3 regions of the Streptomyces sp. f51 genome follow, and region 3 is predicted to be linked to each of the others. Evidence: riboswitches for the same ligand, from Rfam matches in the RefSeq annotation. Region 3 holds a riboswitch; each other region holds the start of a gene.

What was found. A riboswitch is a leader RNA that binds a small molecule or an ion and turns the genes downstream of it on or off. The one in region 3 is predicted to bind cyclic di-AMP.
Region 1: linked by a shared signal. The riboswitch ahead of WJM95_RS24985 (M23 family metallopeptidase) and the one ahead of WJM95_RS18720 (LysM peptidoglycan-binding domain-containing protein) in region 3 are both predicted to bind cyclic di-AMP.
Region 2: linked by a shared signal. The riboswitch ahead of WJM95_RS19700 (NlpC/P60 family protein) and the one ahead of WJM95_RS18720 (LysM peptidoglycan-binding domain-containing protein) in region 3 are both predicted to bind cyclic di-AMP.

Annotation. Positions count from the first base shown of each region.
Region 1 is NZ_CP149798.1:5,737,730-5,747,823, forward strand. Features, by position in the region: gene WJM95_RS24965 (GTP-binding protein) at 1-1,142, shown strand, start outside; gene WJM95_RS24970 (DNA topoisomerase IV subunit A) at 1,149-3,608, opposite strand; gene WJM95_RS24975 (pitrilysin family protein) at 3,963-5,318, shown strand; gene WJM95_RS24980 (pitrilysin family protein) at 5,315-6,703, shown strand; cyclic di-AMP (ydaO/yuaA leader) riboswitch at 6,920-7,077, shown strand; gene WJM95_RS24985 (M23 family metallopeptidase) at 7,090-7,857, shown strand; gene WJM95_RS24990 (GntR family transcriptional regulator) at 8,054-8,746, shown strand; gene WJM95_RS24995 (HPr family phosphocarrier protein) at 8,968-9,249, opposite strand; gene WJM95_RS25000 (GNAT family N-acetyltransferase) at 9,474-10,094, shown strand, end outside.
Region 2 is NZ_CP149798.1:4,483,074-4,493,167, forward strand. Features, by position in the region: gene WJM95_RS19675 (PspC domain-containing protein) at 1-188, shown strand, start outside; gene WJM95_RS19680 (response regulator transcription factor) at 185-928, shown strand; gene WJM95_RS19685 (NlpC/P60 family protein) at 963-2,060, opposite strand; gene WJM95_RS19690 (hypothetical protein) at 2,572-2,925, shown strand; gene WJM95_RS19695 (tellurite resistance/C4-dicarboxylate transporter family protein) at 2,993-3,982, opposite strand; gene WJM95_RS19700 (NlpC/P60 family protein) at 4,105-5,274, opposite strand; cyclic di-AMP (ydaO/yuaA leader) riboswitch at 5,282-5,452, opposite strand; gene pcrA (DNA helicase PcrA) at 5,723-8,209, shown strand; gene WJM95_RS19710 (peptidoglycan DD-metalloendopeptidase family protein) at 8,326-9,942, opposite strand.
Region 3 is NZ_CP149798.1:4,279,511-4,289,604, forward strand. Features, by position in the region: gene WJM95_RS18715 (HAD family hydrolase) at 1-765, shown strand, start outside; gene WJM95_RS18720 (LysM peptidoglycan-binding domain-containing protein) at 915-1,685, opposite strand; cyclic di-AMP (ydaO/yuaA leader) riboswitch at 1,689-1,881, opposite strand; gene WJM95_RS18725 (CocE/NonD family hydrolase) at 2,745-4,739, opposite strand; gene WJM95_RS18730 (polyprenyl synthetase family protein) at 5,261-6,271, shown strand; gene WJM95_RS18735 (hypothetical protein) at 6,507-7,100, opposite strand; gene WJM95_RS18740 (DUF2092 domain-containing protein) at 7,446-8,720, shown strand; gene WJM95_RS18745 (ATP-binding cassette domain-containing protein) at 8,753-9,946, shown strand; gene WJM95_RS18750 (ABC transporter permease) at 9,933-10,094, shown strand, end outside.

The sequences.
Region 1 (10,094 bases), 1.5 Mb from region 3:
TGAGTCGGTCGAGTACCCGGCAGATCCCGGTCATCGTTCTCGCCGGCTTCCTCGGCTCCGGCAAGACCACACTGCTCAACCACCTCCTGCATCGCAGTGGAGGCAGCCGCATCGGAGCCGTCGTGAACGACTTCGGGGCGATCGAGATCGACGCGATGGCGGTGGCCGGGGCACTCGGCGACTCCACCGTCTCGCTCGGCAACGGGTGTCTGTGCTGTGCGGTCGATGTCACCGAACTTGATCAATATCTTGATCGGCTCGCTCGGCCCTCCGCTCGGATCGACGTCATCGTCATCGAGGCGAGCGGGCTCGCCGAGCCCCAGGAGCTCGTGCGCATGGTGCTCGCCAGCGAGCATCCGGGGATCGTGTACGGAGGGCTCGTCGAGGTCGTCGACGCCGCCGAGTTCGCCGGTACACGCGAGAAGCATCCCGAAATCGACCGGCACCTCGCGCTCGCCGATCTCGTCGTCGTCAACAAGGTCGACCGGGCCGACGACCGGGACCGGGTGCTGGGTGTCGTGCGGGAGCTCGCCGACCGTGCCGCCGTCGTCCCCGCCACCTACGGCCGGATCGATCCGGAGCTTCTGTTCGACTGCCGGCCCAGCGAGGAGCGCATCGGGCAGCTGTCCTTCGACGATCTCCACCGGCACGAGGACGAGATCGACGGACCGGGCGACGGCGAGGCCGACAGCGGGGAAGACCGTCCGGCGGAGGGCGGCCGCACGGAGCGTGGCCGCACGGAGCGTGGCCGGGAGCGGCACGACCACTCCGGGCATCTGCACTCCGCCTACGACTCCCTCTCTTTCAGCTCTGAAGTCCCCCTCGGGCCAAGGCAGTTGATGGCCTTCCTCGACAGCAGGCCCGAAGGGCTCTACCGGATCAAGGGCTACGTCGACTTCGGCGTCCAGGACATCCGCAACCGCTACGCCGTGCACGCCGTCGGGCGGTTCCTGCGCTTCTACCCGGAGCCCTGGACCGAAGCCGACGAGCGCCTCACCCAGCTCGTCCTCATCGGTTCGGGGATCGACACGGTGGCGCTGGCCAAGGAGCTGGAGGCATGCACGGAGGACGCCCCGCATGCCGACGAACACAGCATGTGGGGCGTCCTCCGCTACGTACAGGAGCCCGGCCCGGAGGCCTGACGGGGACTACACCGGGCCGGCCACCACCGACACCGGCCTGCCCAGCGACACGCCCGAGCCGTCACGGCGCGGGTCGATCTCCGGCAGGTCGACGGGCATTCCGGTCTTCTGCGCCGCGTGTCCCGGCGTCGGACCGGCCCAGGCCAGCGACAGACAGTCCTCGCCCTTCAGGAACCGCTGGCAGCGCACACCGCCCGTGGCGCGGCCCTTGCGGGGGTACTGGTCGAAGGGGGTCAGCTTGGCCGTGGTCTGGACGGAGTCGTCCAGCGTCCCGCGCGAACCCGCCACCGTGAACACGACCGCGTCGACGGCGGGGTCGACCGCGGTGAACGAGATCACCTTCGCGCCGTCCGTCAGCTTGATGCCCGCCATGCCGCCCGCGGCACGGCCCTGCGGACGCACCTGAGCGGCTTGGTAGCGCAGGAGCTGGGCGTCGTCCGTGATGAAGACCAGGTCCTCTTCGCCGGTGCGCAGCTCGACGGCACCCACGATCCGGTCGCCGTCCTTGAGCGTGATGACCTCCAACTCCTCCTTGTTCGAGGGGTAGTCGGGCACCACACGCTTGACGACACCTTGCTCCGTGCCGATCGCGAGACCGGGCGAGGTCTCGTCGAGCGTCGTCAGACAGACCACCGTCTCCTTCGGCTCCAGGGAGGACAGGAACTCCGTGATCGGAGCGCCGCCGGAGAGATTGGGTGCCGACGCCGTCTCGGGCAGCTGCGGGAGGTCGATCACGTTCAGGCGCAGGAGGCGGCCCAGGGACGTGACGACGCCGATCTCGCCGAGTGCCGTCGCGGGCACCGCGGAGACGATCACGTCGTGCTTGGTGCGCTTGGCGTCCGGGTCCTGCGGCAGGGGCTCGCCCGTCGCCGTACGCGCCAGCAGGCCTGTGGAGGACAGCAGGACGCGGCACGGGTCGTCGGCGACCTGGAGCGAGACGGTCGCGGCGGGGGTGCCCGCGGACTCCAGGAGCACCGTGCGCCGCTCGGTGCCGAACTTCTTGGCCACCGCGGCCAGTTCACCGGAGACCAGCTTGCGCAGCTCCGTGTCCGAGTCCAGGATGCCGGTCAGCTCGTCGATCTCGCCGTTGAGGCGGTCGCGCTCCGACTCCAGCTCGATGCGGTCGAACCGGGTGAGGCGGCGCAGCGGTGTGTCGAGGATGTACTGCGTCTGGATCTCGGAGAGCGAGAAGTGCTCGATCAGCCGCTCCTTGGCCTGCGCCGAGTTGTCGCTGGAGCGGATGAGGCGGATGACCTCGTCGATGTCCAGGAGGGCGACGAGGAGACCCTCGACCAGGTGCAGACGGTCGCGCTTCTTGCTGCGGCGGAACTCGCTGCGGCGGCGCACGACGTCGAAGCGGTGGTCGAGATAGACCTCCAGCAGCTCCTTGAGGCCGAGGGTGAGCGGCTGACCGTCCACCAGGGCCACGTTGTTGATGCCGAAGGACTCCTCCATCGGCGTCAGTTTGTAGAGCTGTTCGAGGACCGCCTCCGGCACGAAGCCGTTCTTGATCTCGATGACCAGACGCAGGCCGTGCGCACGGTCGGTGAGGTCCTTGACGTCGGCGATGCCCTGGAGCTTCTTCGAGCCGACCAGGTCCTTGATCTTGGAGATCACCTTCTCCGGACCCACGGTGAAGGGCAGCTCGGTGACGACGAGGCCCTTGCGGCGGGCCGTGACGTCCTCCACGGACACCGTGGCGCGGATCTTGAAGGTGCCGCGGCCCGATTCGTAGGCGTCCCTGATCCCGGAGAGGCCGACGATCCGGCCGCCGGTGGGCAGGTCGGGGCCCGGGACGTGCTTCATCAGCGTCTCGAGGTCGGCGCCCGGGTAGCGGATGAGGTGCCGGGCCGCGGCGATGACCTCGCCGAGGTTGTGCGGCGGCATGTTCGTGGCCATGCCGACGGCGATGCCCGACGAGCCGTTGACCAGCAGGTTCGGGAAGGCGGCCGGGAGGGCCACCGGCTCCCGCTCCTGGCCGTCGTAGTTGGGCGTGAAGTCGACGGTGTCCTCGTCGATCGACTCCGTCATCAGCGACGTCGCGTCGGCCATCCGGGCCTCGGTGTAACGCATCGCGGCCGGCGGGTCGTCGTTGCCCAGCGAACCGAAGTTGCCGTGGCCGTCGACCAGGGGCAGCCGCATGGAGAAGGGCTGCGCCAGACGCACCAGGGCGTCGTAGATCGACGCGTCGCCGTGCGGGTGGAGCTTACCCATGACCTCGCCGACGACACGGGCGCACTTCACGTAGCCGCGGTCGGGCCGCAGGCCCATCTCGTTCATCTGGTACACGATGCGACGGTGGACCGGCTTGAGGCCGTCCCGGGCGTCCGGCAGGGCTCGCGAGTAGATGACCGAGTACGCGTATTCGAGGAAGGAGCCCTGCATCTCGTCCACGACGTCGATGTCGAGGATCTTCTCCTCGTACGAGTCGTCGGGCGGCGGGGTCTTCGTGCTGCGGCGGGCCATCGCTGCTGCGGCTCCTTCACAGTCTCTGCCGGGGCATGAACGGGTTCTGACGCGCACCATTGTGGACCGCCCCACTGACAACGCCGACCGCGACCCGTCCGTAGCGCCCCGCCGGCACGCTCCGCGGACGTCTCCGGCACCCCTTCCGGGCGGCCCTGCGGCCCCGTGTCCTGCGGCCCGGGGCGCGCCCCCGGCGGTTTCCGCGGAGGCTTCCCCGGGCGGGCGGCGGACACGCGTGAGTCTCGCTCTCGGCGTACGAGGTGCGGGAACCGCGCCACCCGTCCGCGCGCTTGCATACAGTGGCAGGACCGACAGGAATGACGCAGTTCCGCGATCGAAGGGACGTACATGCCCATGGGTCACACGGCCACAGCTGAGGCAGGCTCCGGCGGCCTGACAGCGACCGAGCACCGCCTGGCCAACGGCCTGCGCGTGGTGCTCTCCGAGGACCATCTGACCCCGGTCGCCGCGGTGTGCCTCTGGTACGACGTCGGCTCGCGCCACGAGGTCAAGGGCCGCACCGGTCTCGCCCACCTTTTCGAGCACCTGATGTTCCAGGGCTCCAAGCAGGTCCACGGCAACGGCCACTTCGAACTCGTCCAGGGCGCTGGCGGCTCGCTCAACGGCACGACGAGTTTCGAGCGCACCAACTACTTCGAGACCATGCCCGCCCACCAGCTGGAGCTCGCGCTCTGGCTGGAGGCCGACCGCATGGGATCGCTGCTCGAGGCGCTGGACGACGAGTCCATGGAGAACCAGCGCGACGTGGTGAAGAACGAGCGCCGGCAGCGTTACGACAACGTTCCGTACGGCACCGCCTTCGAGAAGCTCACCGCGCTCTCGTACCCCGAGGGCCACCCGTACCACCACACCCCGATCGGGTCGATGGCGGACCTGGACGCGGCGACCCTGGAGGACGCCCGCGCCTTCTTCCGCACCAACTACGCGCCCAACAACGCGGTTCTGTCGATCGTCGGAGACATCGATCCGGAGCAGACGCTCGTCTGGGTCGAGAAGTACTTCGGCTCGATCCCCGGGCACGACGGCAAGCCCGCCCCGCGGGATGGCTCGCTGCCCGACGTCATCGGCGAGCAGCTGCGCGAGGTCGTCGAGGAGGACGTCCCGGCCCGCGCGCTGATGGCCGCCTACCGGCTCCCGGAGGACGGCACGCGCGCGTGCGACGCGGCCGACCTGGCGCTCACCGTCCTCGGTGGCGGCGAGTCCTCCCGGCTCTACAACCGGCTCGTACGCCGTGACCGCACCGCCGTCGCGGCCGGGTTCGGCCTGCTGCGGCTCGCCGGAGCACCCTCCCTGGGGTGGCTGGACGTGAAGACGTCCGGCGACGTCGAGGTCCCGGTCATCGAGGCCGCCGTCGACGAGGAGCTCGCCCGGTTCGCCGAAGAGGGCCCCACGGCCGGGGAAATGGAGCGTGCCCAGGCCCAGTTGGAGCGCGAATGGCTCGACCGGCTCGGTACCGTCGCCGGCCGCGCCGACGAACTGTGCCGCTACGCCGTCCTGTTCGGCGACCCGCAGCTCGCCCTGACCGCCGTGCAGCGCGTCCTCGACGTCACGGCGGACGAGGTCAGGGAGGCCGCGAAGGCCCGCCTGCGCCCCGACAACCGCGCGGTGCTCGTCTACGAGCCGACCACCGCCGAAGCCGCCGGCTCCGCCGACGAGACCGACGAGACCGACGAGGAGGCGGCGAAGTGACCGAGCTCGCCACCATGGACTTCCACCCCCGCCCCCAGGCCGGACAGCCCAAGCCGTGGGCGTTCCCCGCCCCCGAGCGCGGCACCCTGGACAACGGCCTGACCGTGCTGCGCTGCCACCGCCCCGGCCAGCAGGTCGTCGCCGTCGAGGTGATCCTCGCCGCGCCGCTGGACGCCGAGCCCGCGGGCCTGGACGGCATCGCCACGATCATGGCGCGCGCCTTCTCCGAGGGCACCGACAAGCACTCGGCCGAGGACTTCGCCGCCGAGCTGGAGCGCTGCGGCGCCACGCTCGACGCGCACGCCGACCACCCCGGCGTACGCCTGTCGCTCGAAGTGCCCGTCTCGCGCCTGGCCAAGGCCCTCGGCCTGCTCGCCGACGCCCTGCGGGCCCCCGCGTTCGCGGACAGCGAGGTAGAGCGGCTGGTGACCAACCGGCTGGACGAGATCCCGCACGAGACGGCGAACCCGGCCCGTCGCGCGGCCAAGGAGCTCTCCAAGGAGCTGTTCCCGGCGAGCGCGCGCATGGCGCGCCCGCGTCAGGGCACCGAGGAGACCGTCCGGAGCATCGACTCCTCGGCCGTGCGCGCCTTCTACGAGAAGCACGTGCGCCCCGCCACGGCCACCGCGGTCGTCGTGGGCGACCTGACCGGCGTCGACCTCGACGAGCTGCTCGCCGACACGCTCGGTTCCTGGACCGGCTCGTCCGCCGAGCCGCTTCCCGTGCCGCCGGTGACCGCCGACGACACCGGCCGCGTGATCATCGTCGACCGTCCCGGCGCGGTCCAGACGCAGCTGCTCATCGGCCGTGTCGGCGCCGACCGGCACGAGCGCGTGTGGCCCGCCCAGGTCCTCGGCACGTACTGCCTCGGCGGCACCCTCACCTCGCGCCTGGACCGCGTCCTGCGCGAGGAGAAGGGCTACACGTACGGCGTTCGGGCGTTCGGGCAGGTCCTGCGCTCCGCGCCGGACGGCACGGGGGCCGCGATGCTCGCCATCAGCGGCTCGGTCGACACCCCCAACACCGGTCCTGCGCTCGACGACCTGTGGAAGGTGCTGCGCACCCTCGCGGCCGAGGGGCTGACCGACACGGAGCGCGACGTCGCCGTGCAGAACCTGGTGGGTGTCGCGCCCCTGAAGTTCGAGACGGCGGCGGCCGTCGCGAGCACGCTCGCCGACCAGGTCGAGCAGCACCTGCCGGACGACTACCAGTCGACGCTCTACCGCCAACTGGCCGCCACGGGCACCGTGGAGGCCACCGCGGCGGCGGTGAACGCCTTCCCGACGGACCGTCTGGTGACCGTCCTGGTGGGCGACGCGGCGCAGATCGCGGAGCCGGTCAGGGCCCTCGGAATCGGTGAAGTCACCGTGGTGGCGGCCGAGTAGCACCCGCGCGACCCAGGAGGGCCCTGACGGCTGAAGAGCCGTCAGGGCCCTCCTCTTGACGGCCGCAGCCCCCAAGATGTCCGTATTCGTGCAGGGGTTACCCCTTCTGCCCTGTGGCATGCGTTACAAAAATCGTGATCCGTTTGTTGTTCGAATGAGGCCCCGTCTAGCGTCGGTCCGACTGTTCGTCACGCAGTGCGCCGCGCCCGCGGCACCGGACAGTCATCGCCGAGTCCCCCATGACGCGAGTCAGGGGAGCCGGGGACCCACGCAGTCCCTGGGGTGAATCGGACGCCCTCTCCGGAGGGGGTCCGTAGGAGACCTTCCTGCTCCGAACCCGTCAGCTAACCCGGTAGGCGAGAGGGAAGGAAAGGATCAGCCCCTACATGGCGTTCACCTGTGGCACCGGCAAGCATCGTCGTACGAGCAGCCGGGTGCACAGCACCACCACGACCGCCGTCGGGGTCGCGGCGCTCACCACCACCGGTGTGATCGGAACCCTGGCCGCTCCCGCGTTCGCCGCGGAGGCCACCGTCGAGCAGACCGGGCTGACCCAGACCGTCACCCTGAACGACGCGGTCGCCGACCAGATCGACGCCCAGGCCTTCGCGCAGCAGCGCGCCGCCGACGAGGCCGCCGCGCGCAAGCAGGCCGAGCAGACGGCACGCAAGCAGGCCGCCGCCCAGGCCACGCAGCTCCGCGAGGCCAAGGCGCGCGCCGCCCGCGAGGCCGAGCGCAAGCGCCTGAACACGTTCGTCCTGCCGATCACCGGTTCGTACGTCTCCACCGGTTACAAGGCGAGCAGCAGCCTCTGGTCCTCGGGCAGCCACACCGGCGTCGACTTCCACGCCGCGTCCGGCACCTCGGTCCACGCCGTCGGCTCCGGCACGGTCGTCACGGCCGGCTGGGGCGGCGCCTACGGCAATCAAGTCGTGATCAAGATGCATGACGGCACGTACACCATGTACGGCCACCTGTCGTCCATCGGTGTGTCCGTGGGGCAGGCGGTCACCCCGGGTCAGCAGATCGGCCTCTCCGGGGACACCGGCAACACCACGGGACCGCACCTGCACTTCGAGGCCCGTACGACCGCCGAGTACGGCTCGGACATGGACCCGGTCGCGTACCTGCGCTCGCACGGCGTCAACGTCTGACGACCGCTTCGCGGCTTCTTCACCGCTTTCGATGCCCCGGCTCACCGAGCCGGGGCATCGTCGTTTCCGGACGCCGTCTGTCCAAAAAATATCCATGGGTTCAGGCATGCCATCGGAAATTCACGCCTCCTGCAATAGAGTCACTGAAGAAGCGTCAATCGTCGGCGTTTCACGGGGATTAAAGCGGAGGTCGGTCATGCGTATTCCGGCGCACTCGGTGTGCACGGCGATCCGTGACGACATCGTCGCGGGTGTCTACGAGCGCGGCGGCCGCCTCACCGAGGAACTGCTCGCGCGGCGCTACGGCGTCTCGCGCGTCCCCGTGCGCGAGGCCCTGCGCACCCTGGAGGCCGAGGGCTTCGTGGTCACCCGTCGGCACGCGGGCGCCTGTGTCGCGGAGCCCACCGAGCAGGAGGCCGCGGACCTCCTGGAGATGCGCATGCTGCTGGAGCCGCTGGGTGCCGCGCGGGCCGCGCAGCGGCGCACGGAGGCTCACCTCAAGGTGCTGCGCGGCCTGGTCAGGCTGGGCCAGGAGCGCTCCAGGCGGGGCAACAGCGAGGATCTGCGCTCGCTGGGCGGCTGGTTCCACGAGACGCTCGCCCAGGCGTCCGGCAGTTCCGCGCTCACCTCCACGCTCTCGCAGTTGCGCCACAAGATCGCCTGGATGTACTCGGTGGACGCGCCGGCCGACCCGGCGGAGTCCTGGGCGGAGCACGGCGGCATCGTGGACGCCGTCGCCCGCGGCGACAGCGAGCGGGCCCGCGCGATCACGGCCCTGCACACCGAGCGCGCCATGGCCGCGCACCGGCTCCGGTTTCCCGGCGCCGAACGGCCGGACCGTGTGAGGAGTTCGCAACATCCCGTAAACATGACGGGCCTGCGTCATTAACACGGGCGCCGTATACAAAGAGGGATATTCGGTGGGGGCTCATTTCTGATGCCCTTTTATTCGTGTGTCCGGAATTATCGTGCACGCCATTCCTGCGGCCCTGCCGCGAAGGCGGTGCGGGGTGCCCGGAGAATTTCCGGGCGACGTACGGAAAACGGCTGAGCCGCGCCCCCGGTCAAGGGGGGCGCGGCTCAGCCGTGTGTCCTGACCCGGAGGACGCCTCAGACGGTCTCGGGGAGCTCGTCGAGCCCCTCGGCGACCAGCTTCGCCAGACGGTCGAGGGCGATGTCCGCGCCCTCGGCGTCCGACGCGAGGACGATCTCCTCGCCGCCCTGGGCGCCGAGCCCGAGGACCGCGAGCATGGAGGCCGCATTGACGGGGTTGCCGTCGGCCTTGGCGATCGTCACGGGGATGCCGGAGGCCGTGGTGGCCCGGACGAAGATGGAGGCGGGGCGGGCGTGGAGGCCCTCGGTCCAGCCGACGTTGACGCGGCGCTCAGCCATGTGATGCTGCCCTTCGGGGGTTCAGGGTTGTCTAGACCAGTGTTCCATATCGTGAGGCGTGCCCGGACGATCCCGGGGACCCGCCCCGCCCCGGTGCCGGTCCCCGGGCGGGCCGGCCTCGCCGGCGCGGCGGGATTTCGGGGCCGTACCCAGGCCCGCTGCGACGTCCGTCACCCTCAGACTGCCTCGCGCCGTTGTCGTACGCCAGCCGTACTCTGGGGCCCATGCAGACCTCGTCGGACCGGCACGAGTACCCAGCCCACTGGGAGGCCGACGTGGTGCTGCGCGACGGCGGCACCGCGCGGATCAGGCCCATCACCGTCGACGACGCCGAACGCCTGGTCAGCTTCTACGAGCAGGTCTCCGAGGAGTCGAAGTACTACCGCTTCTTCGCGCCCTACCCGCGGCTGTCCGCCAAGGACGTCCACCGCTTCACCCACCACGACTTCGTGGACCGGGTGGGCCTCGCCGCCACGGTCGGCGGAGAGTTCATCGCCACCGTGCGCTACGACCGGATCAACGCGGACGGCATGCCCGCCTCGGCGCCCGCCGACGAGGCCGAGGTCGCCTTCCTCGTCCAGGACGCCCACCAGGGCCGGGGCGTCGCCTCCGCGCTGCTCGAACACATCGCCGCGGTCGCCCGCGAGCGTGACATCCGCCGCTTCGCCGCCGAGGTGCTGCCCGCCAACAACAAGATGATCAAGGTGTTCACGGACGCCGGATACACCCAGAAGCGCAGCTTCGAGGACGGCGTCGTCCGCCTGGAGTTCGACCTCGAACCCACCGACCGGTCCGTGGCCGTGCAGCGCGCGCGGGAACAGCGCGCCGAGGCCCGCTCCGTCCAG
Region 2 (10,094 bases), 200 kb from region 3:
TCTTCGTGTCCGTCCGCGACCGCGGCCCCGGCTTCGACCTCGACGCGATACCCGCCGACCGCATGGGCGTCAGAGAATCGATCATCGGCCGCATGGAGCGCAACGGCGGCACGGCGCGGCTGCGCGCGGTGCCGGATGGCGGCACGGAGGTCGAGCTGGAGATGGAGAGGGCGGAGAAAACGTCATGAGCGAGACGAACGAGCCTGTGGAGTCCGGCGGTTCGGCGGCGGAGGCCCCCGCGTCCGCGGGCGACGCCCCCGAGGGCGGGCGCCGGGTGCGCGTGGTGCTCGTCGACGACCACCGCATGTTCCGTACGGGGGTCCAGGCCGAGATCGGCGAGACCGCGCGGACCGGCGTCGAGGTCGTCGGCGAGGCCGCGGACGTCGACCAGGCGGTCACGGTCATCACGGCCACCCGCCCCGAGGTAGTCCTCCTGGACGTCCACCTTCCCGGCGGCGGCGGTGTCGAAGTGCTGCGCCGCTGCGCTCCGTTGATGGCCGACGCCGAGCAGCCGGTCCGTTTTCTCGCGCTGTCCGTCTCGGACGCCGCGGAGGACGTGATCGGTGTGATCCGCGGCGGCGCCAGGGGGTACGTCACCAAGACGATCACCGGCACGGATCTGGTGGACTCGGTCTTCCGCGTCCAGGACGGCGACGCGGTCTTCTCCCCGCGCCTCGCCGGATTCGTCCTCGACGCCTTCGCCTCCACCGACGCCCCGCCCGTCGACGAGGACATGGACCGCCTCACCCAGCGCGAGCGCGAGGTCCTGCGCCTCATCGCCCGGGGGTACGCGTACAAGGAGATCGCCAAGCAGCTGTTCATCTCCGTCAAGACCGTCGAGTCGCACGTCTCGGCTGTCCTGCGCAAGCTCCAGCTCTCCAACCGCCACGAGCTGACCCGCTGGGCGACGGCGCGCCGGCTGGTCTGACCCGGCGCGCCCCACCGGTCGCATCCCGCGTCGATCACGCGACCCGGGCGGCCCCCGCGAAGGGCATCTCGCTGATCGGGGCCAGCCGCACGGGCGCCGACGGGTTCGGGGCGTGGATCATCTGGCCGTTGCCGACGTAGATGCCCACGTGTGTGACACCCGCGTAGAAGAACACCAGGTCGCCGGGCTGGAGTTGGGAGAGCGTGACCCGCTGCCCCGCGTCGATCTGCGCATAGGTCGTACGGGGCAGGGAGATGCCCGCGGAACGGTACGCGGCCTGGGCGAGCCCCGAGCAGTCGAAGGCGTCGGGGCCGGTGGCGCCCCAGACGTAGGGGCTGCCGAGCTTCGAGTAGGCGTAGGCGACGGCGGCCGCCGCGCGGGAGTTGGGCGCCGCCACCCCGGTGCCGGCCGCGGAGCCACCCGACGCGCCGGACGAGGCGACCGGCGCGGGATCGCGGGCCGCGTCGCGCGAGACGTGCTGCTGGTCGCCCGCGCCCCCGCGCTCCGCGTACTGCGTGCGCTGTTGCGGAGTGAGCCGGTCGAGCAACTGGCGTGCCGCGCCCAGCTTCTCGTTGATCGTCTTCTTCTGCCGCTTCAGCTCGGCCTGCCGCGAGGTGAGCGCGGACAGCTCGACGTGCGCCGCACCGCGCAACTGCTCCAGCTCGCGCAGCTGTTGGCGCACCCCGTCGATCTCCGCCGACTGCCGGGTGCCGACCCGCTCGGCGAACGCGGCTCCCTCCAGGTACTGGTCCGGGTGGTCGGAGAGGGCGAGCTGCACCACGGGGTCGAGACCGCCGCTGCGGTACTGCGCCGCCGCCATCGAACCCAGCGCGTCCCGGGCCGAGTTGAGCTTGTCCTCCCGGCGCGCCGCCTCGTCGCGGAGCTTGCGCAGGTTCGCCTCCGCCTGGCCGGCCTTCTCCTTGGCCCCGTCGTACTTCTGGGTGGCGGCCTCCGCCTCCACGTACAGCTTGTCGACCTGGGCCTTCACCTGGGCCGGGGAGAGCTGGGGGTCGGCGTGACCGACTCCGTCGAAGCCGGTGGCCGTCGCCGCGCCCGCGAGGGCGATGGTGGCCGCCGTGCGAGCCGTGTTTCCGCCGATCGAGCGCTGTTTGGCCTTGCGGTGCGCTGCCACGAGGGCCCACATCCTTCCGTGCGACCGCCCTTCGAGGTGCGGTCTGGCGGTGACACGTCCGGCGGCGGCTCACAGGGGGAGCGGCCGCCGCCGGACCTTCTTCGGCGGTGGTGTCCGACTGCCGTCCCTGGCCCGGACGGTGGTGGGGTGCCGGTCACCTGGTGGAGGACGCTAAACCTGCGCGTGCGCCGTTGGTAACGCTATGTACGGAACTATTGCGTTTGGATCGCGGAGTGACCGTATAGGGGTAATTTCCCGGCCGTCCGGCGCCGACTCGACGCGAGGTGATGACCGAAGCGGCGAATCCCGAGGCGTCCGTGCGATACCGGTGCTATGGGTGACGCGCGATGGTCCGGAGGAGAGGATGGGGCGACGGGGGCCGCAGGGGAGGGAGCGGCCACGGCGGGCGGAGGGGGCCGGAGGAGAAGGGGCGGCCACGGCGGACGGCGGCGGCCGGGAGAGGCGGCCCCGTCGTCAGGGGCGTGAAGGCGTGCGATTAGGCTCCGGCTCCATGGGCGTACTCATCCACCTCTTCGTCGGCCTGCACATCATCGGCATCGCCGCGCTCCTCGGCGGCTTCTTCACCCAGATGAAGGCCATGGGCAAGGGCACCGCCCGCTTCGTCCCGGCGATGCTGCACGGTGCGCTGACCATGCTGGTGACCGGAGTCGCCCTGGTCGGACTCAACCAGGCCGACGGCAACACGGTCAACACCGTCAAGATCGGCGTCAAGCTGGCCCTGCTGATCGTGATTCTCGGACTCGTCTACGTGAAGCGGGACGACGAGACGGTGGACAAGCGCCTCTTCGGTCTGGTGGGCCTGCTGACCGTCACGAACATCTTCATCGCCGTCCTGTGGACCTGAGCACCGCCCCCGGGACGGGACCTGATCGGCAGGCCTCGATCAGCGGAACCCGACCACCGGGACCCGGTCAGCGCCGTCGCTCCCGCGCGGCGGACCGGAAGGCGAGAGCGGTGACCACGGCCGCCACGAGCCACGCCGCCACCGCGATCCACAGCAGCACCTGGCCCGGCCCCTTGAGCCGGAAGACGTCGAGCGCGTCCGCGACCGCGAGGGCCGCCACCGCCGTCATCCCCATCGGGAAGACGGTCGACCACCGCCGCACGTCGCGGCGCGGGCGCGGCCACACCACCTCCGCGACGGCCAGCACGAGGTAGCAGACGAGGTCGAGCGCCAGCAGCGCGCCCGTCGTGGCGCGCAGGACGCCCTGGTCGTCGTTGTTCCACAGATACGGATTCACGTGGTGCGCCGCGACGAGTCCCGCCCCGGCCAGCGCGGAGATGCCCAGCGCGCCGGCCGCCACCCAGTGGTCCCCGGCCCCCTTCCGCACCTCCCAGGGGTCGAAGGACGCGAACGCGAGCACGTAGAGCGCGGTTCCCACCCAGAACAGCGTCATCGCGGCGTGCGCGAGCCAGTCCGAGCCAGCCTCGGTGGCGATCGCCGACCCGAGGACCGAGAGCCCTTGCGTGGCCACGCAGACGAGGAACACCTCGCCGGCCATACGGCGCCGCCAGTGCCGCAGGACGGCCAGGAGCAGGACCGGCCAGAGGACGGCCGACAGTGCGAGCAGGACCTCCGCGAGCCCCCGCCACCCCAGCACCGAGAACCGGGTGCCGAGCACGGTGGTCGCCGCGACCGCGTCGAGCCCCGCGGGCGTTCCGGCCCGTCGCGCCCACTGCTCCCGGTCGCCCAGCAGCCGGGCGAGGAAGTCCGAGGCGAGCCCGACCCAGGTGAGCGACGCGAGAACGAGCGCGATCCGGGAGAGGGTCTCGTGGCCGGTCAGATGCAGACCGATCGAGAGAATGCCGGTGGCCATGACGGCGGCCCCGGCGGCGGGTGCCCACCCCACCCACCAGGAGCGGAGCGGAATCATGTCCGTCATGTCCGGTGTGTCTGGCATGCGTCGATGCTAGGGACCCGCGGAGCGGTTGCGGGCGGGGCACGCTCGGGCGGGGGCGAAAACGCGGGGCGCGCGCGGGGACCGGTGAGCCCCGCGCGCGCCCCGCGATGCGGAGGTCCGGTCTACGCCGGGCGCACCACGCTGTGGATCGCCGACGTGCCGTCGTAGTAGATCGACTCCTCGCGGACGTACGCCCCCGGCTTCGGCGCGTGGATCATCATGCCGCCACCGATGTACAGGCCGACGTGGCTGATGTCGTCGTAGAAGAAGACGAGGTCGCCGGGCCGGGCGTCGGCGAGGGGGACCGTGGTGCCGGCGTTCACCTGGTCGTAGGTGACGCGCGGGAGGCTGACGCCCGCGGCCTTCCAGGCGGCCTGGGTCAGGCCCGAGCAGTCGTAGGAGTCGGGGCCGGTGGCGCCCCAGACGTACGGCTTGCCGATCTGGGCGCGGGCGAAGGCGAGCGCGTCGGCCGCCTTCGACGAGGAGCCCGTCGCCGTCGATCCCGTCGGCGACCCGGCCGTCGAGCCGGCGGCCGGGGTGCCCGTGCCGCTCGACGACGGCTGCGTCCGCTCGGCCTTGGCGGCGGCGGCCTGCTGCCGTGCCAGTTCCGCCGCCTTCGCCGCGGCCCGCTCCTGCTTCTTCCTCTCGATCGCCGCCAGCCGCGCCTTCTCCTCGGTGTTCAGCTTCGACAGGAGGTCGCGGGCCTCGGAGAGCTTCTGCTGCACCGCGGTCTTGGACGTCTTGAGCGCCTTCTGCGAGGCGGTCAGCGATTCGAGGTTCCGCGTGGCCTCCGCCCGCTTCCTGGTGGTGGCGGCCTGGTCGGTGATGTAGGCGTCGACGGCCGCCTTCTGGCGTTTCGTCAGACGGCTCATCAACTGGGTCTGGTCGAAGTAGTCCTGCGGGTTGTCCGCGAGCAGCAGGGTCGCCGTTCCGGGTGCGGCGGCCCCGGTCCTGTACTGCGCCGCCGCGAACGAACCCAGTTCCTCGCGCGCGGTGTTGAGCTTCTCGGTGCGCCGGGCGACGTCGTCGAGCAGGGTGTCGACGCGCTTGCGCTGCTCGGCGGTCTTCTCCCGGGTCGCGTTGTACTTGTTCGTGGCCGTCTCGGCCTGGTGGTAGAGGTCGTCGACCTTCTTCGAGACCGCTTCGATGCCGGGCCTCGGTTCGGCCGAGGGGGCCGCGGTGGCCGTCTGCGAGAGCAGGGCCACGGACGTGAGGGCCGCCGTGGCCAGGGCCGGGGTCCGTATGCCTGCGATGCGCGTACCCGTGGGACGCGCCTTGCGGTGTGACGCCAAGAGAGGCGACTCCTTCCGTCATCCGCCTGCCGAGTTAGCTGTCGGGTTCGGGCGGGTGGTTCCGGAAGGTTGCCCTACGGTCCGTGCCCCACAAGGCGGTTGGACCGATTCACCCCTTGGTCGGTGGGTCCCCGGCTCCGGCGGCCTCGCGGCGTACCGGATTCGGCGGAGGCCGCCCGGCCCGGCGATGTTCGCCGGTCGCGGTCGAGCGGCCTTGCGGCACGCTAGCCAACCGGTGTGGCCCGTGTGAAGGTTGATGGGCGATATGCCCGATACATTTTCGTGACCTGGGCCGCGCCCCGGGATCTGCGACGACGGAGTGCGGGCGTCCCCTGACTCCAAGTGTCCGGCCGGGCGCGTACGGTCATGGTGGCGCGCGTCACGACTTCCGGTGGAGTTCCCGAGGTGGCGGCGGGTTGTCAGTGGGGCGGCCTAGACTCGGAGAGCGATGAGCAGCCTCTTTGACGACAGCTTCCTGGCGGACCTCAAGCCCTCCGCGGCGCACGAGGACGAACACCCGCCGCCGCCCGAGGACGATCACGTACCGGAGCCGGTTCCGGACGATCTGTTCGGCGGGAAGTTCGACCTGCCGCCGACCCGTGACGCCTACTACCGCGACGGCGCGCCCAGGCCCGCCGTGGACCCGGCGGCCCTCCTGGACGGCCTGAACGAGAACCAGCGCGCGGCCGTGGTGCACTCCGGCTCCCCGCTGCTCATCGTGGCCGGCGCCGGCTCCGGCAAGACGCGCGTGCTCACGCACCGCATCGCCCACCTGCTCGGCGAGCGGAACGTCCACCCCGGCCAGATCCTCGCGATCACCTTCACGAACAAGGCCGCGGGCGAGATGAAGGAGCGCGTCGAGGCGCTCGTGGGCCCCCGCGCCAACGCGATGTGGGTGATGACCTTCCACAGCGCCTGCGTGCGCATCCTGCGCCGCGAGAGCAAGACGCTCGGCTTCACCTCGTCGTTCTCGATCTACGACGCCGCCGACTCCAAGCGTCTGATGGCGCTCGTCTGCCGTGATCTGGACCTCGACCCCAAGCGTTTCCCGCCGAAGTCCTTCAGCGCCAAGATCTCGAACCTGAAGAACGAGCTGATCGACGAGGAGGACTTCGCCGCCCAGGCCACCGACGGCTTCGAGAAGACCCTCGCCCAGGCCTACGCGATGTACCAGTCGAGGCTGCGCGAGGCCAACGCGCTCGACTTCGACGACCTGATCATGACCACGGTCAACCTCCTGCGCGCCTTCCCGGACGTGGCCGAGCACTACCGCCGCCGCTTCCGGCACGTCCTGGTCGACGAGTACCAGGACACCAACCACGCGCAGTACGCCCTCGTCCGCGAACTCGTGGGGACCTCCGAGCACCCCGTGGACGTACCGCCCAACGCGTACGACCTGCCTCCGGCCGAACTGTGCGTGGTGGGTGACGCGGACCAGTCGATCTACGCCTTCCGCGGCGCGACCATCCGCAACATCCTCCAGTTCGAGGAGGACTACCCGAACGCGACGACGATCCTCCTGGAGCAGAACTACCGCTCCACCCAGACGATCCTGTCCGCCGCCAACGCGGTCATCGAGCGCAACGAGTCCCGCCGCCCCAAGAACCTGTGGACCAACGCCGGCGCGGGCTCGAACATCACGGGGTACGTCGCGGACACCGAGCACGACGAGGCCCAGTTCGTCGCCGACGAGATAGACCGCCTCACCGACGCGGGCGAGGCGAGGGCCGGCGACGTCGCGGTCTTCTACCGCACGAACGCCCAGTCCCGTGTCTTCGAAGAGGTCTTCATCCGCGTCGGCCTGCCGTACAAGGTCGTCGGCGGTGTCCGCTTCTACGAGCGCAAGGAGGTCCGGGACGTCCTCGCCTACCTCAGGGTGCTGGCCAACCCCGAGGACTCCGTCCCGATGCGCCGCATCCTGAACGTGCCCAAGCGCGGCATCGGCGACCGCGCCGAGGCGATGATCGATGCCCTGTCGCAGCGCGAGAAGATCAGCTTCCCGCAGGCGCTGCGCCGCGTCGACGAGGCCTACGGCATGGCCGCGCGGTCCACCAACGCGGTCAAGCGGTTCAACACGCTCATGGAGGACCTCCGTACGATCGTCGAGTCGGGCGCGGGCCCGGCCACCGTCCTGGAGGCCGTCCTCGAACGCACCGGATATCTCGCCGAGTTGCAGGCCTCGACCGACCCGCAGGACGAGACCCGGATCGAGAACCTCCAGGAACTCGCCGCCGTGGCCCTGGAGTTCGAGCAGGAGACCGGCGAGGGCGAGACCCCGCCCGGACTCTCCGCGTTCCTGGAGCGGGTCGCGCTCGTCGCCGACTCGGACCAGATCCCGGACGAGGAGGACGGCAACGGCGTCATCACCCTGATGACCCTGCACACCGCCAAGGGCCTCGAATTCCCCGTGGTCTTCCTGACCGGCATGGAGGACGGCGTCTTCCCGCACATGCGCGCGCTCGGACAGGTCAAGGAGCTGGAGGAGGAGCGGCGCCTGGCGTACGTGGGCATCACCCGCGCCCGCGAGCGGCTCTACCTCACCCGGTCCTCGATGCGCAGCGCGTGGGGGCAGCCCTCGTACAACCCGCCCTCCCGCTTCCTGGAGGAGATCCCGGCGACCCATCTGGACTGGAAGCGCACGGGGGCGACCGCGCCCGTGCCCGCCGGTCCCGTCTCCGGTGTCGCCGCCTCCCTCTCGTCCTCGCGTGCGCGGTCCGCGGCCTCGGGTGCCTCCGGGTTCGCCACCCGCCGCGGCGTCACCGAGAAGCCGGTGGTCTCGCTGGCCGTCGGGGACCGGGTCACGCACGACCAGTTCGGTCTCGGCACCGTCGTCGGGGTGAAGGGGACGGGCGCGAACGCGGAGGCGACGGTCGACTTCGGAGAGCCCAAGCCGAAGCGGCTGCTGCTGCGGTACGCGCCGGTGGAGAAGCTGTAGTCCGCGCGAGCGGGCGCGGGATCCGATCGCGGAATCCCCGGCCGTCCGACGACGGCCGGGGGCGCGCGGTCACGCGCCGGCCGGGCGGTCGCCGACTCCCCTGACGGGGGCGGCTGTTACGTGGGGTCCAGGCCGTGGCTGCGCAGCCACGGCAGCGGGTCGATCGCCGCGCCGCCCGCCGGGCGGACCTCGAAGTGCAGGTGCGGGCCGGTCGAGTTGCCGGAGTTCCCGGAGAAGGCGATCTGGTCGCCGGCCCTGACGGTGGTGCCGGAGGGGACCTTGTACGACGAGAGGTGGCAGTACCACGTCTCGGTGCCGTCCATCGCGGTCAGGATCAGCATGTTGCCGTAGGCGCTGTTCCACTGCGTCCGCACGGTGCCGTCGGTCGCGGCCATCACCGGCGTGCCGTAGGAGACGGGGAAGTCGATGCCCGTGTGCACGGACATCCAGTTGACGCCGGCCTGGCCGAAGTAGGCGCTCAGGCCCCGCTGCGTCACGGGAAGGACGAACTTCGGACGCAGCCGCTCCTTGCGGGCCGCCTCCTCCGCCGCCTTCTTCTTCTCCGTCGCCTGCTGGGCCTTGAGGTCGATGCGTTCCTGGGTGCGGCTGGCCCGGTCGGCGAAGTCGTCCGCGCCGGCGGACAGGCTCCGGAGCTGTGAGTCCAGCTTGACGTTGGCGGCCGACGGCTTCACCGAGGTCGCGTCGGAGGCACTGACCGTCGTGTCCTTCGCGTCGCTTCCGCCGAGGCCGCCGACGCCGCCCACGGAGGCGGCGGCGATCCCCGCGACACCCATCACACAGGCCGAGGGCACCGCGACGGTCAGCAGGGCGGAACGCTTCGCGGGACTGCGGCGCCGGGAGCGGGAAGCGGCGCGGCTCGCGGGATGCCGGACCGGGGTGATCTCCTCCTGGTCCTCCAGCAGGGGCCGCTCGCGCCCCTCGTCGTACGGGTCGTGTCCGTCGCCGTGCCCGTCGTCGGCGCCGTCCGTGGCCGTGAAGTCCTCGGCCGCGTCGAACTCGTCCTCGTCTGCGGCGAGTTCACCGTGGACCGCCTGGTCGAAGGTCGCGGTCGCCTGCTGGTCGAAGGGGACCTGCTCCGCCGGGTCCGCGTACGTCATGTCGAGCTGGGTGAGGTCGTGGCCGTACGGCTCGGACTCGGCCCGCGGCTGCTCGTAGGACTCGGCCGGCGCGTGCTCGTAGGCCTGGTAGGCGTCCTGGCCCCCGGCGCCGTTCCACTGGGTGGCGTCGTACGCGCCCGTGTCCTGCGTCGGCACGGTCCACTGCTGGGTCCCGTCGAGCGGCTGGTCCGGCTGGATCCACGCGTTCGCGTCCCACTGGCCCGAGGCGTCGGGGCCCGGGTGCTGGGCGGGGATGTCGGGGTGCTGCTGGTAGCCGTCGGTCCAGGCCGCGGTGTGGTGGGCGCCGGTGTCGTAGCCCGCGTACGGGTCGTAGCCCATCGGCTGCTGGATCCCGGCGTTCCACTGCGTGGCGTCGTACGAGCCGGTGCCGGCCCCGCCCGGCATGGTGCCGAAGAGCGGGTCGCCCGCGAAGTCGGAGGTGGGGTGGACGCCCGTGTTCATGCCCGGGTCGAAAGGAGCGGCGGCGTAGTCGCCGTACGCGGTGAAGTCGCCGTACTGGGCTTCGTGCGCGCCATAGGGCCCGTAGAGCGCCGAGGAGGCGTCGGAAGCCGGAGCCGGGGGAGTCGCGATCCCCGACGGGTGACGGTCGTTCACCAACTTCTCTTTCGCCTCGACAACAGGGGCTGGCAGAGCAGTGCGGCGACTGTACCCGGCGGTATGCGGGCGCGACAATCTTCGGCAGGTTTCCCTGTCGCAGGAAACGGGCATTCGGCCGTGTTTCGGGGGAGCGCGGGCAAGGCCTTGGC
Region 3 (10,094 bases):
GGAACGCTGCTGCGCGGCGACGACACACTCTCCGACCGGTCACGCGCCGCGTTGGCGAAGGTGACCCGGGCAGGTGCCCGGCATCTCGTGGTCACGGGCCGACCCGCACCGCGCGTGCGACCGTTTCTCGACGAACTCGGCGGTGAGGGACTGGCGGTGTGCGGGCAGGGGGCGCAGCTCTACGACGCCGCCACGGACCGCATGCTGTGGTCGGTGACGCTGGAGAGAGAGCTGGCGGAGACGGCGCTCGGCAAGATCGAGGCGGAGGTCGGGATGCTGTACGCGGCGGTCGACCAGGACGGCGTGGACGGTCTGACGCTCATCGAGCCGGGCTATGTCATGCCGCATCCGACGCTGCCGGCGGTGCGGGTGCCACGGCGGGACGACCTCTGGGCGGAGCCGATCAGCAAGGTGTTGCTCCGTCACCCGTCCTTGTCCGACGACGAGTTGGCGTCAGCGGCACGGGGAGTGGTCGGTTCGCTGGCGACGGTGACCATGTCGGGGCCCGGTACCGTCGAACTCCAGCCATGCGGGGTGACCAAGGCGACGGGTCTCGCTCTCGCCGCGGCGCATCTCGGACTCAGCCCGTCCGCGACGCTCGCCTTCGGGGACATGCCCAACGACATTCCGATGTTCGACTGGGCGGCCCGCGGTGTGGCGATGGCCAACGCGCATCCGGAACTGAAGTCGGTGGCCGACGAGATCACGCTGTCGAACGAGGACGACGGGATCGCGGTGGTGCTGGAGCGCGTCTTCGGCTTCTGACGGCGCCGGTGCGCTCGCCGGCCGAACCGGTGCGCCTGCCGGCGGAGGCGCACCCGCCCGCGAAGCACCCGTATCTGCACCCGCACCCGCCGACGGTCCCAGAAGGAGCCGTCGGCGGGTGCGGGGGAAGAACGAGGTGTCGGGGTGGATCAGTAGGCGCCGTTGACGTTGTCGATGGAGCCGTAGGTCTTGGCCGCGTAGTTGCAGGCGGCGGTGATGTTCGCGACCGGGTCGTAGATGTTCATCGACGTGCCGGCGACGTGGTACGCCTGGAAGGTCGGGTCGATGACCTGGAGCAGACCCTTGGAGGGGATGCCTGCGGCGGCGTTGGAGTCCCAGTTGTTGATGGCGTTGGGGTTGCCGGAGGACTCGCGCATCACGTTGCGGTGGATGCCGTCGTAGCTGCCGGGGATGCCCGCCTTGGCCATGACGTCGAGGGATTCCTTGATCCAGCCATCGAGGTTGTTGGCGTACGTCTTGGCGGAGGCCTGGGTGACCGTGGCGGTCGTGGTCTTGGCCACGGCGGCGGTCGCGTTCGCCGTGGTGCGGACGGTCGTCGACCCCAGCGACTTCGTGCCGACGGTCAGCTTCAGGCCCGGGCGGATCAGGGCGGGGTTGTCGCCGATGACCGCGCGGTTCGCCGCGTACAGCTTCTTCCAGCCACCGCTCTTGGGGTACTTCTGCGCCACCTTGGACAGGGTGTCGCCGGCGACGACCTTGTAGGTGACGAGCTGCACGTTGGGGACCACCGCGGTGTGGGCCGTCTTCGCGATCTGGGGGGCCTGCGCCGGGGTGGCGGCGCTGGCGCCGGTGGCGCTCACGAGCGGGAGGGCGAGGGCGATGCCGCCCGTGCCGGCGGCGAGCATGCCCCGGGTGATGACGTTGGACTTCTTGCTGCGGTGCTTGCCTCGTACGGGCATGACGAATTTCCTCTCCGACGCCTGCGAGGTGAGCTGTCGGGTTCGGGCGGGAGATGCCCGGCCGCGCTGTGGGCGCGGCTTCACCCCAAGCCGGTCCGGTATGTCCGGATCGGCGGCTTACCTGTGGTTCCCCCGCTCCTGCCGTGCGTGGGTCGATGGGTTGCCGGGCGGCGGCAGGATTCGGCGATCCGCCCGGGGTCGACCAGAACGTATGCGAGAGCACATGTCCGAAACAAGACGAGATTTGACCGCGAAGATCGCTTTCTCCTGGTTAAGGGCGGGGTAAAAAGTCCGTTTGTACCGGAATTGGATCCTCAACTTGCCTATGGCAAAGGGGTTGGGTCGAGCGGGCCTCGGGGCGGGAGCCCGGCTCGCCGGTGACTCAACTCACGAGACCAAAGGGCGTTAACGCGGCACGAGGGGCAATTCGGGCATCACGCTCGCGTTTAAGGGCGTCACCGGGACCTCCCGAGCGCGCCGAGCGTCCCCTGGTGGGGCGGGAATTGTGGCGTGGACCACGTCGGGGCGGGCGGGGCCGCCTCCGCGAGGGGTGGGTGGGGTCACCGGTCGGGAGCCGGCCGGGCCCGGGCGGACGCGAGGTGAAGTGCCGCGCGCGGCAACGGGGTTCGGCGTTCGGTGCCCCGGCCTGCGGGCGGGGGCGCAGGCGAGGCGGGCGCGGGTCGGGGCGTGGCCCGACCCGGTGAACTCCCCTGCCCCGCAAGCCTCCTGAGCCGCGGCGAGCCCCTGCCTCGCAAGCCTCCTGAGCCGAGGCAAGCCCCCTACCTCGCAAGCGCTCTGCCTCGCAGCGTCCCGCCCAGGCAGGCCTTCCGCCCAGGCAGGCCTTCCGCCCAGGGAAGCGTCCCGCGCCGCCAGCGGCCGCCCTGCGCGTAACCCGCACCCCCGCAAGCCCCCTTGGCCGCAAAGGTCTCTGCCCCGCGAGCCTGCTGGGCCGCAAAGCTCTCTGCCTCGCAAGCCCCCGGCCCCCCTGGCCCCCGCCCCCCTGGCCCCCGCACCCCCCGGCCCCCGCACCCTCTGAGCCCCCGCACCCCCTGAGCCCTGTCAGCCCGAGGTGCGCGGGGTTCTCTTCTCCCAGGTCCGGTGGAAGACGACCTCGTCGCCGTCCTTGCAGACGAGTTCGTCGGTCGTGACGAAGTCCCGCGCGTCGCAGGTCGTGGTGGAGGTCGTCTCGACGCGGGCGTCCCAGGGCAGGTCCGGGCGGTGCAGCCGGATCGACCAGGTCGAGCGGGCGCGCGCGGACAGCGGGTCCGACGTCTCGATCGTGTACGTCTCCCGCCCCTCCTCCGTGCATTCGAGGCCGTCGGGATGGACACGGGTGCCGCCCTGGCCCGAGGCCACCTCCAGACGCCAGGTCTCCGCGGCCACGTCCCGCAGCACCAGTCGCTGCGGCGGGGGCTCGTCCAGGGTCGCGGAGACGGTCACCCCGAGGGGCTCGGACTCCTCGGGTTCGCCGAAGGTGATCGACGGGTCCGACTCCCGTGTCCGTACGGGGAGTTCGAGGACGCTGCCGATCGGCTCCAGGGTGAAACCGGCCTCCGAGCCCGGCTCGGGCCAGATCCAGGGCCAGTACGCGGAGGACACGCCCAGCCGGATGCGGTGGCCCGCCGGGAAGGCGTAGCCGATGGCGTTCAGGTCGAACACCACGTGTTCCGTGCTGCCCGGAGTCCAGGGAACCGTCCGGCCGGGACCCCGGCGCGCCGACAGGTTCAGGGCGCCCCGGGTGACGAGCGTGGACGCTCCGTCCGGCGCCACGTCGCACAGCCGGGCGATCACCTGGCCCCTGGGCACCGCGGACGTCAGCCGCAGATTGACCCGGGGGCGGCCCAGCACCCAGGTCTCCTCCGTCACCTCGAACTCGAAACAGGCCGACCGGGCGTCCTCCTCCCGCTGGTCGGGCGGCAGGCCGGCGTCGTCGCCGAAGGGGAAGGGGCGGCCCGCGTCGACCCCCGTGTGCTGTGGGGACCGCACCGGCACCGGGGTTCCCTGGAGCGCGTACGCGACCGGGGTCACCGAGGGTGAGGGCCAGGCAGGCTCGCCCACCCAGTGGCCGGGGATGCGCGGGTACACGGTCGCCGGAGGATGCGCGTCCATCACGTACGAGCGGAGCAGGGGCACGGAGAGCGGGTCCGTCTCCTTGTCCTTGAGCCAGTGGTCCCACCAGCGCAGCGTCTCCTGGAGGAAGCCGATCGCCGGCCCGGGCGGCAGGTCGCGGTCCGGGTACTGGCGGGACCAGGGGCCGATGAGACCCCGTACGCGATCCGGGGGAAGGTTCCGCACCAGGCGCAGCACCGTGTCGCGGTGCGGGTCGTGCCAGCCGCCGACCGCGAGGACCGCCGCGCGGACGGTCCCGTACTCCTCGCGGGTGCCGTGAGGGCCGTACGGGTCGTCGGTCCTGTGCTCCGGCCGGGTGTGCGTGGAGGGCGCGGCCGCCGCCAGTCGCTTCTCCCACATGTCCCGCCACATCCCCTCGCCCACGTGCGCGGGGTCCGGCGGGCGGGCGGCGAAGGCGAGCCGGGCGGCCGACCGGGCGTATGTGCCGACGGCGGGAACGGAACCTCCGGCGTGGTGGGCGTCGTTGTCAGGGAGGTCGTCGCTCGGGCAGACCGTGACGACCGCCTTGAGCGGCGCGGGCGCGCGGGCCGCGACGCGAAGGGAGTGGAGACCGCCCCACGCGATCCCGAACATGCCGACCCGGCCCGTGCACCAGGGCCGGGCGGCCAGCCAGGAGACCACCTCCACCCCGTCGTCCGTGTCGGTCTCCGCGTGCTCGTCGCCCGGCACGCCCTCCGAGTTCCCGTGGCCGCGCGCGTCCACGCGCACGGAGGCGTAGCCGTGCCCGGCGTACCAGGGATGGCGCTGCTGGTCGCGCGGGGCCGTCCAGTCGGTCAGGCGGTACGGGAGGTACTCGAGGAGCGCCGGTACGGGTTCCCCGGTCAGCGGCCGCCAGATCCGGGCGTACAGGCGGGTGCCGTCCGGGAGAGGGACGAGGGCGTCCTCATGAGTGGTCTCGTAGGGGAAGGACGTACGGATGTGCATGAGCGTCACCTCGGTGGACGGAATGCCTCGTGCGGCACGGCCCGGGAACGGAACCGTCGGGTCCCGGCCGTGCGGGGGACGGGCCGTCGGGTCCCGGTCGGGTGTGGGACGGGTCGTCGGGTCCCGGTCGCGCGCGGGGAGAACCGTCGGATCCCGGCCGTACGCGGGAGCGGGCACGGCCGTGGGACACGGTCACCCCTTCCGGGTACTTCTGCGCATGTCATCGCATGTCGGTTCACATCATCCGATCATGAACATACCGTCCATGATCGGGTGGCGCCCGTGAACCGGGGTACCCGCCGTTGGGGCACGCAGGTGCTTCCCGTATGCCTTCCGGGTGTACTCCCGCATACCTCCTGGCGGAGCGAAGTGGGCCGGGGGACGGTGGGCGCTCGCGGTGATCGAAACGTGACCGGATACGCTGACTTGAGTGATGGCAGCGACACATCGACAAACCGTGTCATCGACCGAATGATCGACCGAGTTCGCCATGTGATCGTCAGCAGACAGGAGAACCTCTCGTGACCGTCGTCGGGCCGTTCGGGCTGAGCGTGCGGGACCAGGCTCTCGAAGCCGATGTCCAGGCCGGATTGGCGGCTGTCGAGGAGGGTTTGCTCGAAGCCACCAAGAGCGAGGTCCCGTTCATCACGGAAGCCGCCCAGCACCTCGTGCGGGCCGGCGGGAAGCGGTTCAGGCCGCTGCTCGTGATGCTCGCCGCCCAGTTCGGTGACCCCTACGCGCCGGGTGTCGTGCCCTCGGCCGTGGTCGTCGAGCTGACCCATCTCGCCACGCTGTACCACGACGACGTCATGGACGAGGCCGAGGTCCGGCGCGGAGTGGACAGCGCCAACGTGCGCTGGGGCAACTCGCTGGCCGTGCTGACCGGCGACTTCCTGTTCGCCCGCGCCTCCTACATCCTGGCCGACCTCGGGCCCGAGGCCGTCCGGATCCAGGCCGAGGCGTTCGAGCGCCTGGTGACCGGACAGATCCTGGAGACCGCGGGGCCGCGCGACGGCCGCGACCCGGTCGACCACTACCTCGACGTGCTCGGCGGCAAGACCGGATCGCTGGTCGCGGTCGCGTGCCGGTTCGGCGCGATGATGTCGGGCGCCGACGAGACGGTCGTGGACGTGCTCACGCAGTACGGCGAGCGGCTGGGCGTCGCCTTCCAGCTCGCGGACGACGTTCTCGACATCGCGTCCGACTCGCACGAGTCCGGCAAGACGCCGGGGACGGACCTGCGTGAGGGCATCGCCACGCTGCCGGTCCTGCGGCTGCGCGAGCGCGCGGAGCGCCTGGGCCTCGCCGAGGACATCGCGCTGTGCGAGCTGCTCGACTCCGACCTGACGGACGACGCGCGGCACGCGGAGGCTCTGGCCCGGCTGCGGGAACACCCCGCGCTGGAGCAGGCGCGCCGGGACACCGTCCGGTACGCGGAGGAGGCGCGGGCCGCGCTGGCCCCGCTGCGCGAGTGCGACGCGAAGGCCGCGCTGGTCGAGCTGGTGGACGCGGTGGTGCACCGGGCCGGCTGAGAGGCCGACCGGAGGATCACCACGCCCACGGGGCCGGCGCGAGCCACCGGCGCCGGTCTCCGGGGCGGCCCGAGAGCTGCCGACGCGGTCTCCGGGGCGGCCCGAGAGCTGCCGACGCCCGTCTCCGAGCCGCGCGTGTTCGTCGGTGCAGTCTCCGCCGCCTTCCGTGCTCGCGGAGGCCGGCGCCGCTGTCCGTATTCGTCGCCTCGCGTGCTCACGGAGGCCGGGGTCGTTGTCAGTACCCGCCGCCGCCCGTGTTCGTGCTGGAAGGCGACGGTGCCGACGACTCCGAGGCGGGTGTGGTGATCTTCGCTCCGCTGGGGGTGACGGCCCACCAGGTTCCGTCCACTCCCTGGCCGTACGGCTCCTTCGGTGCGTCGTCCTTGGCGTACCGGTAGAGCGGCCAGCCGGCGAGGGTGATCTGGGTGCTGCCGTCGTTGCGCTTCACCGTGGAGACCAGGCTCTTGTCGATGCCCTTCGTGGTCACCGAGCCGTTGGACGTGGTCGTGGCCGCCGGCCAGAGCGCGGCGCAGGTGCTGTAACAGCTGACCTTGGTCGGGTTCGCCGAGTCCGCGTCGAAGCGGTACAGGACGAAGCCCTTGCCGTCGGTCACGACCGTGCCCAGTTTCGCGACCTTGGCGGTGGTCAGCATCGACGTGGCCGATCCCTTGGCCGCGTTCTGCGCCGTACCGCTGCTCTGCGGAGTACTGGCCCCGCTGCTACTGCTGCTGCCGCCTCCCCCGCCCCCGCTTCCGCATCCGGCGAGCGTGAGCGCCAGGGCGGCGGCGCCCATGGCGGCGTATCCCGTGACGTGCCTGATGGCGAACATGGCGATCCCTCGATCCTTCGATCCCTGGAGAGCTGTGCGATCCGATCGCTGCCACCCGTAAGTACGGATTCGCACCATTTTTTACTCGAATGACCGAGGTATTCGATGGCTTCCGGGTGACGCGGGCGAGGAGAGGGGCTACCCCTACGGGTCGCGGGGAGGTACCGGCCCCTCGCGTCATACCGCAGGACTACGCGGAGTTGAGCCCGCGGGTTGACGCGTTCTTCCGCCGTATTTGGTCAGATGGAGAACACCACTCCTCACCGGTCCGGGTGAGAATGGCGGCTTAGGGGTGGAGCACGGAACGAGGGCAGGGCCGCCGCCGACGACGGAGGTAAGGCACACATGGCACCGTACGAATCCGACGACAGCGCGAGGGCCGCGGAGGCCGACGACACGCTCGACGGGCGACGCAAGGCCGCGCGGTACGTCGTTCCGGTCGCGGTGGTGGGGGTGGCGGCGGCGACGATCGGACTCGTCCCGGCGCTCGCCGACTCCGGAGACCCGAACCTTCCGAAGGTCACCGCGCAGCAACTCATCGAGAAGATCGCCAAGTCGGACGTCCAGCAGCTGTCCGGCACGGTCAAGATCACCACCGACTTGGGGCTGCCCGACCTGGGCGGTCTGGAGAGCGGCCTGCTGTCCGGCGCGGCCAAGGGCCACGACGGCTCGTCCGCCGACCCGCAGTCCAAGCTCCTCGAACTCGCCGCGGGCACGCACACGCTGCGCGTGGCGGCCGACGGACCGGACCGGGGCAAGGTCTCCCTGCTGGACAGCGCCGCCGAGTACAGCGTCATCCACAACGGCAAGGACGTCTGGGGATACGACAGCAAGTCGAACGAGGTCTTCCACTCGACGTCCGCCGAGTCCGGTAAGGCCGGCGAGAAGGCGGGGGACAAGGCGCCGCGGGACGTTCCCGCCACGCCCAAGGACTTCGCCGACGAGGTGCTCAAGTCCGTCGACTCCACGACCTCGGTGAAGGTCGACGGCACCGCGCACGTCGCGGGCCGTGACGCCTACAAGCTGGTCATCAAGCCCCGGCAGTCCGGCACGACGGTCGGCGCCATCAGCATCGCGGTGGACGCGAAGACGGGGCTGCCGCTGAAGTTCACGCTGACCCCGGCGAGCGGTGGCGCGGCGGTCGTGGACGCGGGCTTCACCCGGGTCGACTTCTCCCGGCCGGCCGCTTCGACGTTCGCCTTCACCCCGCCGAAGGGCGCGAAGGTCACCGAGGGCGACACGCTGAAGGGCGCGAAGGGCGACGAGTCCAAGAGCCCGAAGGGCGCCGAGCCCAAGCGCGTGGAGAAGGGCGCGCCGAAGGGTCACGAGGGAGCCGCCGACGGCCTCGGCGGTCCGAAGACGATCGGCAAGGGCTGGAACTCGATCGTCGTCCTCGGCACCGGGGGCAAGGGTGTGCCCTCGGGCGCGTCCGGTTCGACCGGCAACAGCAACGTCGACGGTTTCCTGAACTCCCTCGGCGACCACGTGACCGGCTCGTTCGGCTCGGGCACGGTCTACTCGACCCGACTGATCAACGCGCTGATCACGGACGACGGCAAGGTGTACGCCGGTGCCGTCACCAAGGCCGCGCTGGTGAAGGCCGCGAACGCGGCCCACTAGGCGCGGCCGGGAGAAGCGAACCGAGGGAGCCCATGGAGGAGCTGTCCGCCGACGAACCCGGCCCCGCGCGGGAGCCGGAAGCCGCTGACCTGGTGCCCGTACGGGCGGAAGCCGCCGACGTGGCACCCGCGTGGGCGGAAGCCGCAGACGTGGCACCCGCGTGGGCGGAAGCCGCAGACGTGGCGCCCGCGCGGGAGCCGGGGGATACGGTCGCCAGGCCCGCGCGAGGGCCGGGAGACGTGGCGGCCGGGCCCGCGCGGGGGCCGAGGGCCGTCGGTGCCGTGGCCGCCGGCGGGGACGCGGTGATCGCGACCCGCGGGCTGACCAAGCGGTACCGCGGCGGACAGCTCGCCGTCGACGGCCTGGACCTCACCGTCCCGGCGGGCAGCGTCTTCGGTTTCCTCGGACCGAACGGCTCGGGCAAGACCACCACCATCCGCATGCTGATGGGCCTGATCGAGCCGACCTCGGGCACGGCGAGCGTCCTGGGGCGGCCCATGCCCCGGTCCGCGCGCACCGTGCTCCCGCACGTCGGGGCCCTGATCGAGGGGCCCGCGCTGTACGGCTTCCTCTCCGGGCGGGACAACCTCATCCGGTACGACTCCGCGGACCCCACCGCCGATCCCCGCACCCGCAGGGCACGCGTCGAGTCCGCGCTCGACCGGGTGGGACTGGCCGCGGCGGCGGGGAAGAAGGCGAAGGCGTACTCCCTGGGCATGAAGCAGCGGCTGGGACTCGCGGCGGCGCTGCTCCAGCCCCGCCGGCTGCTCGTCCTGGACGAGCCGACCAACGGCCTCGACCCTCAGGGCATGCGGGAGATCCGTTCGCTGGTCAGGGAACTGGCCTCCGACGGCACGACGGTCTTCCTCTCCTCGCACCTGCTCGACGAGATCGAGCAGGTCTGCACCCACGCTGCCGTGATGACCCGGGGGCGGCTCGTCGTCCAGGGCCCGGTGGCCGATCTCGCGGCCGGAGCGCGCGGCCGGCTGGTGGTGACGACCCCGGACACCGGGGAGGCGGCGCGGGTCCTCAAGGAGCAGGGCGTCCTGGATCTCGTCGTCACCGAGACGGGAGTGAGCGCGGAGCCGCCCGACCGTGAACTCGCCGAACTGAACGCCGCGTTGGTCACGGCGGGCGTGCGGGTCCGCGGCTTCGGGGTCGAACGGGCCTCGCTGGAGGACGCGTTCGTGGCACTGACCGGGGAGGGATTCGATGTCGCGGGCTGAAAGTCTGCCGGAGCGGGGCGCGCGGACGGCCGCGCAACCGGGAGCCCGCCGTGGGCCGAGCCCGCTGTGGACCTTCGGGCTCTTCCGCGACGAACTCGTCACCACCTTCCGTCGCTGGCGGACGATCGCGCTGCTCGGCGTGCTCGCG